Pontiella desulfatans: one gene and its partner. The protein of the gene in region 1 binds, or shares a complex with, the protein of each later gene. Links are inferred from orthologs where the notes say so. Each region holds a gene or a part of one and is shown on either strand. Other genes may lie near its edges.

Region 1 (7,061 bases):
ATCCTGGCCAAATATGCGGGGAGCGACAATCCGCTCAGCGTCGTGATCGCCGTGCTCTGCGGCGTGCCGCTCTATGCCAATGCGCTGGGGACTATACCGATCGCCGAGGCGCTCATTGGAAAAGGCGTCGGGCTCGGAACCGCACTCGCTTTCATGATGGCCGTCACGGCGCTCTCCGTCCCGGAAATGGTGCTCTTGCGCAAGGTGATGAAGCCGCGCCTGATCGCCATCTTCGTGGCGACGGCGTCGATCGGGATCCTGATCGTCGGGTGGATGTTCAATCTGTTGTTTTAACGTGGAACGGTGCTGTGCGCCGTTTCTTGGAAGGAGAGCCATGAGTGCGAATGAAAAGGTATGCCACGGCGGCCCGAAACTGGTGTTCGCCTGCTCGGGCGCCGCGGATGTCGGCGCCTTGGCCGACCAGGCCGCGCGGAAAATGAACCGCGATGGAACCGGAAGCATGTTCTGCATGGGCGGCATCGGCGGGCGCGTCGAGCCGATCATGAAAAAAACCGAAACCGCCGAGAAAATCCTGGCGATCGATGGATGCCCGCTCAATTGCGTTAAGGCCACGCTGGAATCGGCGGGGTTTGACGAGTTCGAGCACCTATTGGTCACGGAACAGGGCTTCGAAAAAGGAAAAACGCAAATCAACGACGCAACCATTGCCAAGGTGGCTGAAGCAGGGGCGACTTTGCTTGCATGAATATACGGCGCGGAGCACCCTGCTACATAGAGCGGTGCTCCGCGCCGTTTCCTGGAAGGAATGGAAATGAAGAAAAACATCATAACGGTTTTAGTGTTGGCCATCGCGGTGGTGGCCGTGGTGGAAATAAAAAACCGGAAAAAGGCGTACGCGCCGGACAGCAGCTGCCCGGATGGCATGTGCTTTCTCCCCTTTCCCGAAGAAAAAATGAGGCCCGGTTCCGCTAGGGAAGAACCCATGGCACAACAACCGTTGCCCCGTCTGCTCGACCTTGGCGCCGGCAAATGCGTTCCCTGCAAGACCATGGCGCCGATCCTCGACGAAATGAAGGAAACCTTCGCCGGCCAGCTCGATGTGGTCTTCATCGATGTCTGGGAAAACGAGGGCGTGGGTGGGAAATATGGCATCCGGATGATCCCCACCCAGATCTTCTTCGACGCCGAAGGCAAGGAACTCTTCCGCCACGAGGGCTTCTATGCCCGCGAAGACATGCTCGCGAAATGGAAGGAACTAGGCTACGCCTTCGACGAACCGCAGAACATCGAACAAGCAACTTCGAACGTCGAAGGTGAGGATTGATGGAAGCGTTGTTCTCCAGCTTGACCCGGGCGGTTGAGGGTACGCCTGCAATCGCTTTGGGCACCGCGCTGGTGTGGGGCATTTTAAGTATTTTACTCAGCCCGTGCCACCTCGCGAGCATACCGCTCATTGTCGGCTTCATCGACGACCAGGGAAAGACCACCACAGGCCGGGCGCTATGGACGTCCACCCTGTTTGCCACGGGCATCCTGGTCACGATTGCGGTCATTGGAATCGCCACCGCCCTGGCAGGCCGCATGCTGGGCGACCTCGGCGCGTATGCGAATTATTTCGTCGCGCTCATCTTTTTCTACGTTGGCCTGGGATTGCTGGGCGTTGTCCCCTTAAGCTGGAACAAGCCGGAGCATGTGGGTGAAAAACGCAAGGGATTCTTCGCCGCGTTCATGCTCGGGCTCATCTTTGGCATTGCGCTCGGCCCATGCTCGTTTGCCTATATGGCGCCCATGCTGGGCATTGCCTTCAAGCTCGGCGCCGAGCAACCCATCTATGCCGGCAGCCTGCTGCTGATGTATGGCCTCGGCCATTGCGGGGTCATCGCCATCGCCGGGGTGTCGGCGGGATGGGTGCAGAAATACAAGGATTGGAACCAGGAGTCGCGCGGGGCGTTCCGCCTAAAGAAAATCTGCGGCATCCTCGTCATCCTCGGTGGCCTCTACCTGATCTATACGGCACCCTAGGCTAATTACAAAAACTGAAACAGCGGTTGATCTTCCTGGCCCCGGGCACATAAACCCCTATTTCGATTTGACATTTAGCTAAATAACTAAATATAAACGCGGCCATGGAAACGACATTGGACATCCTGAAGGCGGTTTCGGACAAAAACCGGTTGCGCGTGGTCGCCGCGCTGAGCCGCTATGACGAGTTGTGCGCCTGCCAGATTACGGAATTGTTGGAAGTCAGCGGGGCGACGGTGTCGCGCCATTTAGGCATTCTTCAGAAAGCCGGATTGCTCGACAGCCGCAAGGATGGGCGCTGGGTCTATTTTAAATTGGCCAGGCCGACTGGCACCGATCCGTTCTTCCAATGGTTGGAAACAACCTTCGCCGGTTCCTCCGAGCTAAGGGCGGATTTAGAAGCGTTGGAAAAAATTGTTGGAATCACCAGGGAAGACCTCTGCCGCCAGCAGCGCGGCGAAGCATGCTGCCCGAAATAGGATTAATGGAGGGTTGGCGGCCTCGCCGACCGGGCAGACGGCGTCTGCCCCTCCACATAAGGAAAACACGATGAGCGAAAACAAAGACACGGGAATCAGTTTTTTCGAGAAATATTTGACGGTGTGGGTGGCGCTTTGCATGGTGGGCGGCATTCTGATCGGGAAGTTTCTTCCGGCCATCCCGGCGTTTCTCGGAACCCTCGAATATGCCAACGTTTCGATCCCGGTGGCGGTGCTGATCTGGATCATGATCTATCCGATGATGATGAAGGTCGACTTCAAGAGCGTGAAGCATGTGGGGGAAAATCCGCAGGGATTGTTTGTCACCTGGGTCGTCAACTGGCTGATCAAGCCGTTCACCATGTTCGGCATCGCGTGGTTGTTCTTCTACGTCATCTTTAAAAACCTGATTCCGGCGGATCTGGCGAAGGACTATCTCGCCGGTGCCGTGCTGCTCGGTGCGGCGCCCTGCACGGCGATGGTCTTCGTCTGGAGTCATCTCACCAAGGGCAATCCGGCCTACACCGTGGTGCAGGTGGCCACCAACGACCTCATCATCCTGATCGCCTTCGTGCCGATCGTGAAATTCCTGCTCGGCGTCAGCGATGTGTTTGTCCCGTGGGATACGCTCTTCCTCTCCGTTGTTCTTTTCGTTGTCGTTCCGCTCACCGCCGGCGCACTGACCCGCGGGCATATGCTCAAGACGAAAGGGAAGGACTACTTTGAAAAGACGTTTCTGCCGAAGTTCGGCAACATCACGATCATCGGCCTGCTGCTGACGCTGGTGATCATCTTTTCCTTCCAGGGCAACGTGATCATGGAGAACCCGGTGCATATCGGGCTGATCGCTGTCCCGCTGATTCTGCAGACCGTGCTGATCTTTTTCATCGCCTATCTCGGCGCGAAGGCGCTCAAGCTTCCGCACAACGTCGCCGCGCCCGCCGGAATGATCGGCGCCTCCAACTTTTTTGAACTTGCCGTGGCCGTCGCCATCGCGCTCTTCGGTACCACCTCGCCCGTCGCGCTTGCCACCATTGTCGGCGTGCTGGTCGAAGTGCCCGTCATGCTGATGCTCGTCGGCTTCGCCAACCGCACCACCCATTGGTTCAGGAATTAGTTTATGACCGCGAAGACGCAAAGAAACCAAGATTTCTATTCCTTCGGGCCTTAGCGTCATTGCGGTCGAATTTAATCGTGTTAAGTGAAAGGAAATTATGATGAGCGAAAAAATCAACCTGTTGTATCTCTGCACCGGCAACTCCTGCCGCAGCCAGATGGCCGAAGGCTGGACGCGCGCACTCAAGGGCGACCAAATCGAAGTCTATTCCGCCGGCATCGAAACCCACGGGCTCAACCCGAATGCGGTGAAGGTCATGGCCGAAGCGGGTGTTGATATCACGGGTCAAAGGTCGCAGCACATTGATGAGTTTAAAGACACTAAGATCGACTATGTCATCACCGTCTGCGCCCATGCGCATGAAACCTGCCCCTTCTTCCCGGGCAATGCCAAAGTGCTTCACGTCGGCTTCGACGATCCGCCGAAGCTTTCCCCGCCTGATGCGTCCGAAGAGGTGAAGCTCGATGGGTTCCGCCGCGTCCGCGACGAAATCAAAGCCTTCGTCGAAACCCTCCCTGAATCATTGGGCGAATAGTCGTACCGCAGGCAACCCGCCTGCCCGATGGAGAAGAAAATGAAAACACTGAAGATCTATGATCCCGCCATGTGCTGTTCGTCGGGCGTGTGCGGCCCGGATGTCGATACCGAGCTGGTGCAGCTGGCCGGCTTCCTGAAAAACCTGGACGAAGCCGCAGTGACGGTCGAGCGCTACAACCTGTCGCAGCAGCCCGCCGCCTACACCTCGGGAATCATTGCCGAGACCCTCAAGGAAAAGGGCACCGCCGCCCTGCCGCTGGTCCTTGTTGATGACGAGGTGGTCAGCACGGGCTCCTATCCCGATCTTGCAACCCTCGCCTGCCTGCTCGGAACCTCCGGGGTTTCCCTCGACGTCCCCGACTGTTCCGGTTGTTCGGGCTGCTGCTGAGCCACCACGTAGTGGCGGCTCTACGGGTAAAGCCTGCACTACGTGCTGGCTTAACGTACGCAAGGGATAGACCATTTATGAATACATTATTGAATAAAGCGTCACGCTTCCTGTTTTTCACCGGCAAGGGCGGGGTGGGAAAAACCTCCATGTCCTGTTCCATTGCCGTCGGCCTGGCGGGGCAGGGAAAAAAGGTGCTGCTGATCAGTACCGATCCCGCCTCCAACCTGCACGAGGTGCTCGAAACCGATCTCGGTTCCCGTCCCGTTCCCGTGAACGGCGTACCGGGGCTCGATGCCATGAATATCAACCCCATGACGGCGGCCGAGGAATATCGCGAGCGCATGGTCGGCCCCTACCGGGGCGTGCTGCCGGAAGAAGCCGTTCAGCAGATGGAAGAGCAGCTCTCCGGCGCCTGCACCGTCGAGATTGCCGGCTTCAACGAGTTTTCAAAATTCATCGGCGACGAGTCGATCATCGGGCAGTACGACCATGTGGTGCTCGACACCGCGCCAACCGGCCATACGCTGCGCCTGCTCAATCTGCCCTCGGCGTGGAACGACTTTATTGCCGGCAATGAAACCGGTTCCTCCTGCCTCGGCCCCGTCGCCGGACTGGCCAGCCAGAAGGCCCTCTATGAACAGGTCGTCGCCGCGCTGAAGAATCCGGAGCAAACCCTGCTTGCCCTCGTGGCCCGCGCCGAACCCATGAGCCTGGCCGAGGCTTCGCGCGCCAGCGCCGAGCTGGCGGAACTCGGACTGACCAACCAGCATCTCATTCTCAATGGCGTCTTTTCCGAAGCCGGCGACGATGCCGTTGCGCAGGCCTTCGCGCACAAGTCGAACGCCGCCATCGCGGGCATGCCCGAAAACTTCCGCTCGCTCGAAAAGACGCTCGTTCCGTTCCGTCCGCATGGCGTGATGGGCGTGGGCGCGCTCCAGGCCGTGGCCCGGGGTGAAGCCGACCCCGCCTGGCTCGATGCCCCCGAATCCCTGCGTTCCGCGCTGCCCGCTGCGTTGGAAAACGTGCAGGGGTGGGATGCGCTTTTCGAATCGCTCGAAAGCCGCGGCAACGGCGTCATCATGACCATGGGCAAGGGCGGGGTGGGTAAAACCGTCATGGCTTCGGCCATCGCGGCGGAGCTGGCGCAGCTCGGCCATTCCGTGCTGCTTTCCACCACCGATCCGGCGGCGCACGTGGCCGAAACCATCGGCGCGGGGCTGCCCAACCTGCAGATCGACCGCATCGATCCCAAGGCCGAAACCGAAGCCTATTGCCAGGACATCCTTTCGAAAAACCGCAGCAAGCTTTCGGAGGCCGACCTGGCCCTGCTCGAAGAAGAGTTGCGCTCGCCCTGCATCGAAGAGATCGCCGTGTTCCAGGCCTTCGCCCGCACCGTCGCCAAGGGGTCGAACCAATTCATCGTGCTCGACACCGCGCCCACCGGCCATACCTTGCTCTTGCTCGATTCAACCGAGGCCTACCATCGCGAAGTTGCCAAATCGACGGACGACCTTCCGGCGGAAGTGAAGGAACTCCTGCCGCGCATCCGCGATCCCGAATTCACCAAGGTGCTGATCGTGGCCCTGCCCGAGGCCACGCCGACGCACGAGGCCGAAGACCTCCAGCGCGACCTGCGCCGCGCAAACATCGAACCGTTCGGCTGGATCATCAACCGCAGCTTCGCCGTTTCCGGCACAACCGATCCCGTCCTTTGCGCCAAGGGCCTGCACGAAACCGACTACATCCAGGAAATCGCCAACGGCCTTTCAGCCCGGCAAACCGTCATCTCCCCCTGGATCGGCAAGGAGCTCTCCGGAGCCGATCGCCTGCATCTGCTGACGCGCTAGGCGCACCAGCCCCAAAACGCGAAAAGCGGCAACCTTATAGGCTGCCGCTTTCTGCATTTTTCACTGCTGGCGGTTCCGGTTACGGAATCGGGAACTGGGCGGTGAGGGCAATGACCTCTTCCTTGATCTGGGCCAGAACCGCGTCGTTGTCCGCATGGCGGATGGCGCGCTTGATGAACTCCGCAATCTTTTCCATTTCCGCTTCCTTCATGCCGCGAGTGGTTACCGCCGGGGTGCCGATGCGGATGCCGGAGGTGACGAACGGGCTCTTGGTGTCGAACGGGATGGCGTTCTTGTTGACGGTGATGGCCGCCTTGTCGAGCGCGATGGCCGCATCCTTGCCGGTGACGCCGGTCTTGGTGAGGTCGACCAGCATCAGGTGGTTGTCGGTTCCGCCGGAAACCAAACGGATGTCGTCGTCTTCCAGCGCGGCCGCCAGTGCCTGGGCGTTTTTCACGACCTGCTGCTGATATTGCTTGAACGAGGGCTGGAGGTCTTCGTGGAAGCAGACGGCCTTGGCCGCGATGGTGTGCATCAGCGGGCCGCCCTGGATGCCCGGGAACACCTGCTTGTCGATATCCGCCGCGAATTTTTCCTGGCAGAGAATCATGCCGCCGCGCGGGCCGCGCAGGGTTTTGTGCGTGGTGGTGGTTACGAATTCGGCATACGGAACCGGGTTCGGGTGGCAGCCCGCCGCCACGAGGCCG
Region 2 (6,951 bases), on another replicon or contig:
TGTGGTCGTAACCGAGGGAATGCATGTAGTCGGAGGCTCCTTGGTTTTTTATGCCGCAGTCGATCTGGAAACCCTTGAACCCGGAAAAGCGCAGACCTTCCGGATAGATGAGTTCGATGGAGCACGGCCGCTCCCAATCCAGATTCATGTTGTCGCTGCGGTGCATGCCTTCTTCGCCGAATAGGTCTTCGTGATCCATCACAATCGACAGGGTTGGAATGGAGAGCAACGCCTCGTCCAGCTCATTGGAGTAGGCGGGATCATTGATGATTGCGGGATCCATCTCCGTGGATTCCCAGAAGACGGAACCACCCTCCGGGCGGATATCGCCCTGGGTGCGCACCTTTTCGATGAAGAGGTAGGTGTGGGTGTCGACGTTGGACGGGAGCATGCCGGCCTTGTAAGCATAGGCCCGCACCATCACCCCCGGCGTCGTACGCCATTTCCCCGAGCTGTTTTGCGGATCGATCCATATGGTCGCCGGAGCGGGGCCTTGCATGGCGCTGCTCGAGGTGCGCGGATCGCTTCCATCGAGGGTGTAGGCGATGGTTGCTCCGACCGTTTCAGACGAAACAACCAGGTTGGTCGCCGAGGCGTAGAAGCCGCGGTCGATGCTGAATCGGGTGTCGGCCACCTGTTCGATGGCAAACACGGCTTGTCCGGAAAACAGCAGCAGCGCCATCGTCCAAAATCGGGCAATGCGGGTTGTTTTTATTGTTTTTTTCATGGTATCGAGTGTGCACCCTACCACGGTGTTCGATGGCAGTCCGCGACTTTTTGCCGCCGAAATAGGTGCCTATGAAAGGGTTTTTTCGAAGCGCGCAACGCTTTCGACGTGGTTGGTCTGTGGAAACATATCGATGGGCTGGCAGGAGACGAGTTTGTATTGTCCTTCTTCGCAGAGCATCTGGCCATCGCGGGCGAGTGATGCGGGGTTGCAACTGACGTAGACAATGGCGGGGGGCGCAATCTCCAGCAGGGCCATGACCGCCTTGGGGTTCATGCCGGCACGCGGCGGATCAGTAATGACGACATCAGGTGCGCCGAAATCGGCCATGTCGTTGCGGATATGTTTGATGTCCTTGAGGTCGAGTTTGATGAATTCGCAGTTATCAATGTTGTGGCGCTTGGCGTTTTCCCGGGCGTCGCGGACAGAACTTTCGACCAGCTCGACGCCGAGTACCTTCTTGCAATGGCTGGAAGCGAAGAGGGTGATGGAGCCAGTGCCGCAGAAAAGGTCGTAGACCACATCCGTTGACTTGAGCTGCGCCTGTTCCAAAATCAGGTTGTAGAGTTTTTCGGCCTGGACGGTGTTGGTCTGGAAAAACGAGTTGGCGGAGATCCGGTAGGTGTAGTCGCCGAGTCGGTCGGTAATGTAGCCGGGGCCATGGAGCACGTATTCCTTTTCGCCGAAGGCGACGGTGTTCTTGGCGGAGGTGGTGTTGTTTACGAAGGTGGTCATGCGGTCGCCCAAGGCGGCCTTGAGTTCCTCGCAGAGATTGTTCATTAGCTCCGGGTTGTGGGTGCTGGTGACGAGGTTGACCATGAATTCGCCGGTATTCCCGCCGTGGCGGACCACCAGGTTGCGCAGCTCGCCGGTGTGCGAGTGGGTCGAATAGATCGGCAGTTCCGTGCGATGGGCAAGGCAAAACCTGCGGACGGTGTTGAGGGTGAGGTTCATCTCGTTGGTCGAGAGGTCGCAGTGGTTAATGTCGATGGCCTTCGAAAAGCAACCGGGGGCGTGGAACCCGAGGGCGAAGTCGAGCGGCTTTTCATGGTCGCCGGGGTCGATGTCCATTTCCGCTGGAGTGAGGTAGCGCAGGTCGGTGAAGGAAAAGTCCATCTTGTTCCGGTAGCCGAACAGGTTGGGGGCGGGGATGCATTCGTCGCATTCGATGTCTTTGAAGCCTCCCAGGTGCCCGAGGGCGTCCTGCACTTGCTTGCGCTTGAGGCGCACTTGTTCGGCATAGTCCATGTGCTGCCATTTGCAGCCGCCGCAGAGGCCGAAGTAGGGGCAGGCCGGATCGATGCGATGGGGGGAGGGCTTAACCAATCCGCACATTCGGGCGGCCAGGTATTTCTTCTTAATCTTGAAGATTTCGGCCGTCACCACGTCGCCGACCGCCGCCGGACCCTGCACAAAGATGGCAATGCCGTCCTCCATGCGTCCGAAGCATTGGTTCTTGTCGCCCAGATCGATGATCTCGACCTTCACCAGCTGTTTCTTTTTATACATAGCGGCGGCAGAGTAAAGGAGGGGAGGGGCTGTGGCAAAACGATTTGGAGCAAAATGATGGTGGACAGAATTCGGTGGCACGGCGATAATCCAGTCAATTAAGCGGAGAGTTGGTTATGGTTCGTCAGCTAAACAGCGCTTCCGAGATGGCTAGGCGATTGGTTTTCCTCTTCTATATCGTGGTTTTCACAACCTACCTTTTTTCGTGTGTCATTGCCTTGGCCCTGCATGGAGTTTCGGAAATCTGCGTGGCCTGTGGCTCGTTCATCTTGTTGTCCGTTGTCCGTATTGTTGGTTATCGCTGGTTGGATTTCGAGCGCCTGAGCGATTCTTTTCCTGGTGGTTGCGCCCTGGATTGCATCCCGAGGAACGTTCGCACGGAAGTGGAGGCGCTGGTTGATGAATTCCATGCACCGGGAACGGATTGGACGCGCCGGGTTGCCATCCGCCACCGTCTGGTCGCGTTGGAGGAAGAGGAACCGGAAATCATCAAGGCCTTCGAGGATGATCTAAAAGCGGTATTGGCGGCCTGAGTTTCCCGAGAAAACCGTTTGCGCTCCTTTGGGGGATTAGTATCTTTAGAGCTCAACGAAAGGAATTTGCATGGAAACGATAAAGGCACTGATGACCCGCCGCAGCATACGCACCTGGACTACCGAACCGGTGACGGACGGGGAACGTAGGATTATTCTGGAGGCGGCCATGAACGCCCCGTCGGCCGCGGACGCGCGCCCCTGGCACTTTGTAACGATGGACGACCCATCGGTGATCAAGCAGTTCACCGGAATGGGCGGAACGGAAATGCTGGAGGAGTCGACCTTCATGGTGCTGGTTTGCGGGGACGTCTCGAAGGAGATCTATCCCGGCTTCTGGCCGCAGGATTGCTCCTGCGCCGCGCAAAACATGCAGCTGGCCGCGCACGACATCGGCATTGGATGCGTCTGGATCGCGATCCACCCGCTGGAGGAGCGCGAGCAGGTCTGCCGCAAGATTCTTGGCATCCCCGAATCGATCACCCCGTTCGCGTTGCTGGCGATGGGTGTGCCCAACGAAGTGCTCGGGCCGGAATACCGTTTTGACGAGGAACGCCTCCATTCAAACAAATGGTAGTGTTTTGGTATTTTATTTTTGAACGCATCATGTGATGATCCGTCTGATTTCAAAATAACATTGGAGATGAAACATGGCTGAAGGTGTAATTGAACTGAGTGGAAGCAACTATGAAGACGCAACCAAGAGTGGCGTCGTACTGGTCGATTTCTGGGCTCCCTGGTGCGGCCCCTGCAAAATGCAGACCCCGATCCTGGAAAAGGTTGCCGCCGAAGTCGGCGACAAGGCGGTCATTGCAAAAGTGAACGTCGATGAAAACCCGGAGCTGGCCGCCAAATACGGCATCCGCTCCATCCCGACGTTGATCCTGCTCAAGGATGGCGAAAACAAACAGCAGTTTGTCGGCCTCCAGCAGCAGGCCGGCCTGGTCTCCGCGATCGGCGCAGAGCAATAACCGCAACCGACCGGAATGAAAAAAGGTGCCCTTCAGCGGGCACCTTTTTTTCGTATCCGGGCTAGGCGGCTTTCTTGAGCCGTATCGGATGTTTGTGGGTCTTCCGGCCCTTGCTGGTATACTTGGCAAGAGCATCGGATTCGCCATCGTTGCTGGCTTTGTTCATTCGCCACATTAGCAACCCCTTTGCAGCCCCGGCGGTCGGGAAGATAATCAGCGAATCCATGAAGATATCGCCGAAGGCCGGCGAGCTTCCCGTCATCACCGGAGCCAGCAGAAAAGCAGCCCCGGACGATGCAGTGGAATATACGGAACCCCAGACCAAAGCACCTTTGGCCGTTGCTTCCTTCCACGTGCTTCCATTTTCATCTCTATGTTTCGTTTCTGTTGTTTTCATTTTCTTTCCTTTGTTAAGAGGGGTTATGCGTGGCTGGGTTTCATGCCCCGTGGGCGGATGCGGGGGATGAAGCGGTTCATGCTGCCCCGCCGTCCGCGCGGCCGCTTGGTTCGGTTGGCCTTGTTGTTGATCAACATCCACTTGGCGGCTCCGCCAACCATTCCCCAAAGCGGGAAGATGACCAGCGAGTCGATGAAGATGTCGGAGTAGGCCGGCACGGCGTCCGTGAGCAGTCGCGTCAGCCAATAGGCCGCCGTGCTGGCCCCGAGCGAGTAGGCCGGGCCCCAGATCAATGCACCTTTTGCGAGTGCATCGGCCAGGCTTGTCTTGCGTGTTCTTTTGATGTGTATGGTTTTGTTGTTCATATGGTTTTCTCCTATATGGAAAATTGGGGATTCAAAGCGAATGGATGCCGTCTTGGACTGATGAGGCGATGAAATCGTCTGATTAAACGGAACGCCTTTTCCCTTCGGACGCGCCCAGTACAACGCAACGCTGTATGGGTTTTATGCGCATGGCGTTAAAGATCGGTTAACGCATCGCCCAATGTCCAGGCCTCTTTGCCGGGGCCGGCGGCCTATCTTTGCCGGAGGCGCTGATGGGGATGTTGCCTGTTCAGGGATACCTTCACCGGGCAAGGTTTTTGTTGGGAGCCAAAGCTTCCCATGCATGAGGGCGGATTAAAGCCCTGGAAGGTTGACCGGGCATTGGCCCAGTCAGACAGTGTGGTGCGAATAACATTCATAAAGCCCGCAATCGGGTTTATCGTTTTCATTGTTAATCTCGCGATCATTCATCTTTGTTTCTATTCATCACCCCTATGGTGAATCATGGTTTTAAGGTATGCAAAGGTTGTGCCAGCTCATGCGAAGATTCTTAATGTGCCGTGTTTTAGGGGTTTACGATATCTGCTCAAAAATCGGGATATGAATATAAGACCATATTTGTCGGATATTAATCGTTGGTGCGACAAATATGGACATTATGAGTCATTGTGGTGGCGAGGGACGGAGAGGGCTTGGTGCCATTGGGCGGCCAACGCGGTGCGGTGCTGGACATCCATGGCCAGGAATATCGATTGCAGGTGTTTCTTGACCGTCAGAATCGATATTTTCAACTGGTCGGCGATCTGTTGGTTATCCCGTCCGTCGGCCACCAATTCGACTACATTGCGTTGACGCGGAGTCAGGCATTCGATGGCATGCCGGATGGCGGCGGCTTTGATCTCATCTTCCAGCGAAAGGAAAGAGGTTTTCTTCAATGCATCAAGTTCCGTTTTTAGCCTCTGGGATCGCCGCCAGTTTTTCCAAGCGCTTTCCAAGTGCGGATGGATAAGCGATGCCATGGATAGTTCGTTGTTGGAATATTTTTCCTTGCGAAGCAGGGCGATGCTTAGGATTTCCCCTTGGTTTTTGGCAGCCATCCAGAGTAGGTTTTGGCCATCCACCCTGGTGTAAAACTCGTTGAAGAGCGCGGTTTTCTCGAATTTCTTGAGCGTGGGTTCCTGTTGGATGGTTTCCAGATGGCGCGGGGCATTGGTCAGCATGCGCTGCACATAGGGATGGTCGTCCATATAGCGGGTGAAAACATCAATCCATTCAGGCGTGATGGTTCGGTTTACAACTTCGGTCAACTTGATTTCCGCTGAATAGGTTTCGGCGGACAAATGCACGTGCCCGATAGTGGGTTCCAAAATACCGGAGCAATGTTCGAGAAAGGACTCCCCGTAATTTGCCCGGTGCAATTCGCTCGTGACGTTATTGATTCGCGATAGATCTCCAGAAGAAAGATTCCGAAGCTTGGAGAGTGGAGTTAATTGCATATTTGATACCCCGCAAGCATGTTAGTGGATCATGATAGAATGCGCCTGGTGCCATTGGGCGGCCAGCTCGGTGCGGTGCCTTATTTTCAACGCTTGGAAAACCAACTGGAGATGCTTTTTTACGGTCATCGGGGAAATACCCAGTTCTTCGGAAATCTCCTGATTATCCCGTCCCTGTGCCACTTGTTCAACGACATCGCGCTGCCGGGACGTCAGCGATTCAATTGATTTTCTCAACTGCGCTGCAGCAGCTTGCTCCGTTTCCGACTTGAAAATGGCCCCCTTCAGCAAATCAAGTTCCTGTTTCAGTGCACGAGTCCGACGCCAGTTTTTCCAAGCCAGTTCAAGGTGCGGTTGGATGATGTGCAGCAGGGAAAGCTCCGCCTCGCTGTATTCCCGTTCCCGCGAATAGACGCAGTTCAGCAGATCGTTGCCTTGCCGTATGCCAATCCATATTTGGTTCTGGGCTTCCACCTGGTCGTAGAATTCGTTGAACAGTACCGTTTGGCGGAACTCCATGAGGGACGCCTCCCGATGGGTTGCTCCAATTTCGTAATCTGAAATGGCAATCATTTTAGCGGCAAACGGATGTTCCTGCATATGATCTTTGAAAACAGGGATCCAGTAATCTTCGTCCAACGTGCGGATTTCATGCTCCTTGAGCAGGAACGGGTCGAGTTGGTAGAGCTCCGCCGCGAAGTGGACATGGCCCAGGGCACGATTCAGCACCGTGTGACAATGGTGTATGAAAGATTTCCCCGGATCGGCGTTATGAAGCCGTTCGCAGACCAACATCACCTGTTGCAGATCAGCAACCGAAATGTTCCTGAAACTATTCAAGGAAACCACGTTTTATCTCCCTTTCAACATGCTCTAGTAAATTTTACTAGATACTTTCCATGAGTGACTTGCATTGTTAACACGCATGAAAATACCCAATTATCTTACCCCGGCAAGCTAAATGTGAGTAAAACGATATCCGACTACGCCTA

The links.
Region 2: the proteins of E9954_RS29425 (region 1) and trxA are in contact, whole or in part, in an NMR structure (PDB 2IPA), measured with the Bacillus subtilis proteins. The link is inferred for Pontiella desulfatans from one-to-one orthologs.

The regions. Positions count from the first base shown.
Region 1 is NZ_CAAHFG010000004.1:906,745-913,805, forward strand. Bases 2,565-5,396 are described here. They hold E9954_RS29425 (arsenate reductase ArsC), read left to right. Parts: upstream 2,565-3,679; coding sequence 3,680-4,114; downstream 4,115-5,396. Other genes in these bases: arsB (ACR3 family arsenite efflux transporter), read left to right, coding at 2,565-3,579; arsD (arsenite efflux transporter metallochaperone ArsD), read left to right, coding at 4,154-4,504; arsA (arsenical pump-driving ATPase), read left to right, coding at 4,582-5,396. Outside these bases: E9954_RS29395 (permease), read left to right, coding at 1-294; E9954_RS29400 (putative zinc-binding protein), read left to right, coding at 335-706; E9954_RS29405 (thioredoxin family protein), read left to right, coding at 773-1,285; E9954_RS29410 (cytochrome c biogenesis CcdA family protein), read left to right, coding at 1,285-1,983; E9954_RS29415 (ArsR/SmtB family transcription factor), read left to right, coding at 2,088-2,462; more of arsB, read left to right, coding at 2,533-2,564; more of arsA, read left to right, coding at 5,397-6,354; rpiB (ribose 5-phosphate isomerase B), read right to left, coding at 6,434-7,061. UniProt on the Bacillus subtilis protein: Catalyzes the reduction of arsenate [As(V)] to arsenite [As(III)]. In vitro, can dephosphorylate para-nitrophenyl phosphate (pNPP).
Region 2 is NZ_CAAHFG010000001.1:1,981,683-1,988,633, reverse strand. Bases 2,358-5,079 are described here. They hold trxA (thioredoxin), read left to right. Parts: upstream 2,358-3,419; coding sequence 3,420-3,740; downstream 3,741-5,079. Other genes in these bases: E9954_RS07285 (hypothetical protein), read right to left, coding at 4,161-4,502; E9954_RS07290 (hypothetical protein), read right to left, coding at 3,802-4,137; E9954_RS07300 (nitroreductase family protein), read left to right, coding at 2,840-3,346; E9954_RS07305 (hypothetical protein), read left to right, coding at 2,358-2,769. In the rest of the region: E9954_RS07315 (lamin tail domain-containing protein), read right to left, coding at 1-727; 23S rRNA (uracil(1939)-C(5))-methyltransferase RlmD, read right to left, coding at 797-2,236; more of E9954_RS07305, read left to right, coding at 2,353-2,357; E9954_RS07280 (response regulator transcription factor), read right to left, coding at 5,120-5,770; E9954_RS07275 (helix-turn-helix transcriptional regulator), read right to left, coding at 5,981-6,808. UniProt on the Bacillus subtilis protein: Participates in various redox reactions through the reversible oxidation of its active center dithiol to a disulfide and catalyzes dithiol-disulfide exchange reactions.